2 regions of the Serratia sp. CoH_122_TC_1 genome follow, and region 1 is predicted to be linked to the other one. Evidence: predicted binding sites of a transcription regulator. Region 1 holds the regulator's gene; the other holds the start of a gene.
What was found. Region 1 encodes PhoB, which activates phosphate uptake and scavenging genes when phosphate is short. Its sites were predicted from a motif close to CTGTCATAAAACTGNCNNAT; they were not measured.

Region 1 (2,203 bases):
TCTGTTCCTGCATGGTGCCCAACGCTTTGCCCCGCAGCGAACCATCCAGCTCTTCGTCGCTCATCATTTCCAGGTAGCCCTGCAATACCGTCAGCGGAGTGCGCAACTCATGACTGACGTTGGCAAAGAAGTTGCGCCGGGCGCCTTCAAGCTGACGCATTTGGGTAACGTCACGCGCAACCATCAACAGCTGCCCTTCTGAATACGGCATCACGCGAAACTCAACGTAATGCTCATTGTTCAACTGCAGCGTTAACGGTCGAGAGAACTCCTGCTGTTGCAGATAGTGGCTGAATTCCGGATAACGCAGCAGGTTCAGGATGTGTTGGCCGTTATCTTCAGGCCAACGGAAACCCAGCAGATGCTGCGCCAACCCGTTACACCAGAAGATGTTACCTTCAACGGTCGTCATCACCACCGCATCAGGCAGTGACTCTGCGCCGCTGCGGAAACGTTTGATCAATAACGCCAGCTCACGACGTCGGCGACGGTTTCGCTGTTGCATCTGGTATAAGCCGTAAAACAGCGGTTCCCAGCTCCAGCGCCCAGGTGGCGGTGTCATGCTGCGGTCAACCCACAGCCAGTGAGAAAGTTTAAGTTGGTTGTAGAAGTTCCACACCAGCGCAGCCAGCACGGAGGCAAGCAGCAACCAGGGCAGATAACCGAAAATCAGCCCCAGTAATAAGGCAGGTAGGCAGAAAAGGGCCAGCTCCAGGGCCAGCCTCTTCCAGGATAGACGTTCTAACACGGCATATTCTCCAGCGCGGCGCGATCAGTAGCGCGTTGAGAATCGGTAGCCTGTGCCCCGAACGGTTTGAACCATTTTGTCATGACCAGTGGTCTCTAACGCCTTACGGAGTCGGCGGATATGCACGTCAACGGTGCGGTCTTCCACATAAACGTTAGTGCCCCAGACGTGATTAAGCAACTGTTCGCGGCTATAAACTCGCTCAGGGTGGGTCATAAAGAAGTGCAACAGCTTGAACTCGGTCGGCCCCATATCCAGCGCTTGCTCGTTAGCCATCACGCGGTGTGAGGAAGGGTCCAGGCTCAGCCCTTGCATTTCAATCACTTCTTCCACTGCCATGGGTGAAATACGGCGCATTACCGCCTTGATACGTGCCACCAGTTCCTTCGGCGAGAAAGGTTTGGTGATGTAATCATCCGCACCGACTTCCAGACCACGAACCCGGTCTTCTTCTTCACCACGCGCTGTCAGCATCATCACCGGAATATCGCGGGTTAGCGCTTCACGCTTCATATGCTTGATAAACTGAATGCCGGATCCCCCGGGTAACATCCAGTCGAGCAACACTAAATCAGGGAACGGTTCAGACAGGCGTGTCACGGCACTGTCATAATCCTCGGCTTCCAACGGTTGGTAACCATTCTGTTCCAACACAAAGCACACCATCTCACGGATCGGCGCTTCGTCTTCCACCACCAATATGCGTCTTGCCATCGTCAATCCTGCCAATGTGTTAGCTATCTGCGGGCGCCATTATGCGTCAGTTTTATGACACTTTTATGAAAAGAACACCCTGTTATAGGCAGTAAGCATAGCGATTATTTCCAACGTCAAAGAAAAATCATTCAGTTGTCATAATGATTCCGTCACGACAGCCGCCGCGGTGCCCTTTATAATCACCGCCATTAGCTTATCGCCCCGGGAGTGTCATGCGCCTGATCCACACCTCTGACTGGCATCTTGGCCAGTACTTTTTCACCAAAAGCCGTGCCGCCGAGCACCAGGCTTTTCTGCGCTGGCTGATAGACCAAATCGAGCAACATCAGGTGGATGCACTGATCGTCGCCGGGGACCTGTTCGATACCGGTTCGCCACCCAGCTATGCCCGCGAACTGTACAACCGCTTCGTGGTAGAGCTGCAACATACCGGCTGCCAATTAGTGGTGCTGGGAGGTAACCACGATTCCGTGGCGACCTTAAATGAGTCGCGTGAATTGCTTTCTTGCCTGAATACGACGGTGATCGCCAACGCGCAGGCTGAAACCGAACAGCAAATCGTGGTCCTGAACCAACGCGACGGCCAACCGGGCGCCGTGCTGTGCGCCATCCCGTTCTTACGCCCGCGAGATCTGCTTACCAGCCGAGCCGGTGAGTCAGGCGTGCAAAAACAGCAGGCGCTGCAAGAGGCCATCGCAGAACATTACCAGACGCTTTATCACTCCGCCTGTGCACGCC
Region 2 (2,203 bases), on a different contig from region 1:
TTGTTCAGCATCTGACGCGTTGCTACATCAGCCCCAGGGTTCTTCTCATAGAAGCCCTGTTGCTTGGTCAGGTCGTACGCTGCGGTTGTGATCGGCAGATAACCGGTTTTCTGATGCCATTCGGCAGCGATTTCCGGTTGGGCCAGATACTGCAGGAATTCAGCGACACCCTTGTAAGTAGCGGCATCTTTGCCGTTCATCACCCACAAACTCGCGCCACCAATGATGGCGTTCTGTGGTGCATTTTTGGCATCAGCGTCATAAGGCATCATGCCTACACCGTAGTTAAATTTGGCGTAGTGCTTAATATCTGCCAGCGAACCGGAGGAGGCGGTAGTAATGGCGCAATCACCGCTGTAGAACTTCTCGGTAGATTCGTCTTTACGGCCAAAGTAGGTGAAATCACCCTTCTTGTTCATGTCTTCCAGCAGTTGGATATGCTTGACCTGAAGCGGTTTGTTGAACGTCAACTGAGCGCTGGTGCCACCGAACCCGTTATTTTCCGTGGCGAACGGCACACCGTGCCAGGCACTGAAGTTCTCGAGTTGGATCCAACCCTGCCAGCCACTCGCGTAGCCGCACTTCATACCGGCTTCACGCAGTTTAGCGGTATCCGCAGCCAGCTCTTGCCACGTTTTTGGTGGCTGGTCCGGGTTCAGGCCAGCCTTTTTGAAGGCATCTTTGTTGTAATACAGTACCGGGGTAGAGCTGTTGAACGGCTGAGACAGCAGGTGACCGCTCTTGTTGTCGGTGTAATAACCTGCCACCGTCGGCACGAACACCGACTCATCAAAATTGATACCGGCATCTTTAAACACTTCATACACTGGCTTGATCGCCTTACTGGCCATCATGGTTGCCGTGCCCACCTCATACACCTGCAAAATCGCCGGCGCTTTACCAGAGCGATAGGCTGCGATGCCCGCCGCCAGGTTCTGTTCGTAGTTACCTTTATAAACCGGAACAATTTTGACGTCGGGATGCGATTGGTTAAAGCGGTCCGCCAGGGAGTCCACTTCTTTACCCAGTTCGCCTTCCATCGAATGCCAGAACGGGATTTCGGTCGCCGCCAGTGCATGAGTGCTGACCGCCAGGGTCAACGCGACGCACAGCGTAGTTTTGCGAATAGCGTAGGTGAGCATGCCTAACTCCTGAAAAAAGCTGGTGTATCCCCTGCATCTTTCCAGTTGCCGCTGCGTTGGCTTCCCTTCATCACTCCTGTCACTTACCTCTGTAAGCTCCAGGGAATTATGGCGGTTGCCGCCTTGCTGCAACGTGAAATCTATTGGGGCAATAAGCGCGTGAGCGAAAAGAATCAGTTTTTTGTTCGGAAGCTAACATGCCATGTTCGAATGACAGAAAAATAACCGTGAGATGACAGTAATGTGACGAGAGGGTGAAGTGCAGGTTGCGGTTTGATGTCAGCGGCAGGGAATACTCCCCCGCCGCCGCGGGAATTACAGTGAGCGACGCAGGCGGGCTACAGCTTCTTGCATCTGCTGTTCAGTGGCCGTGGCAAACGACAGGCGGAAAGTCGAACGGTCCGGGTTGTCAGAGAAGAAGTATTCTCCTGGCACAAATACCACGCCCTGTTGCAGAGTGGTTTTCAGCCATTCGGTGGCGTTGAACGGCTGACGGAAACGCGCCCACAGAAACATTCCGCCTTTCGGCATATCGAAGCTGATATGCTCGCCCAACTCTTTCTCCACCAGGCCGGCCAGGATCTCACCTTTTTGCTTGTACGCCGCACGGATCTTTTCGATCTGCGCCGGTAAACGATCCAGTCCCAGATAACATTCTACAATGCTCTGTGACAACGCACTGGCATGCAGATCTGCCGCCTGCTTGATGATCGCCACTTTATGCAGCAAAAACGGCGGCAAAATCGCCCAACCCAAACGCAAGCCCGGTGCCAGGATCTTGGAGAAGGTCGAGGTGTAGATAATATTATCGGTATGGCCCAGCAACTGTTGGGAAACCTGGTGCAAGGTGGCGTTACGCTCGTCGGTGAAACGCAGCTCACCGTACGGGTCATCCTCAATAATCAGGAAGTTGTGCTCGGCCGCCAGCTTCACTAACAGCTCGCGGCGCGGTGCACTCAGCGTAATGCCGCTTGGGTTGCCGAAATTAGGCACAACGTACACACCTTTAATGCGCTGTGTCTTGAGCAGTTCTGCCAGTTCTTCAACCACCATGCCATCAC

Region 2: the regulator PhoB is predicted to act here: its motif matches at 1,373-1,392, upstream of ugpB (sn-glycerol-3-phosphate ABC transporter substrate-binding protein UgpB).

What each region holds. Positions count from the first base shown of each region.
Region 1 is NZ_JBXWLA010000007.1:137,149-139,351, forward strand. It holds gene phoR (phosphate regulon sensor histidine kinase PhoR) at 1-748, opposite strand, end outside; gene phoB (phosphate response regulator transcription factor PhoB) at 773-1,462, opposite strand; gene sbcD (exonuclease subunit SbcD) at 1,678-2,203, shown strand, end outside.
Region 2 is NZ_JBXWLA010000006.1:259,535-261,737, reverse strand. It holds gene ugpB (sn-glycerol-3-phosphate ABC transporter substrate-binding protein UgpB) at 1-1,142, opposite strand, end outside; gene AC2FC2_RS10155 (aminotransferase-like domain-containing protein) at 1,458-2,203, opposite strand, start outside.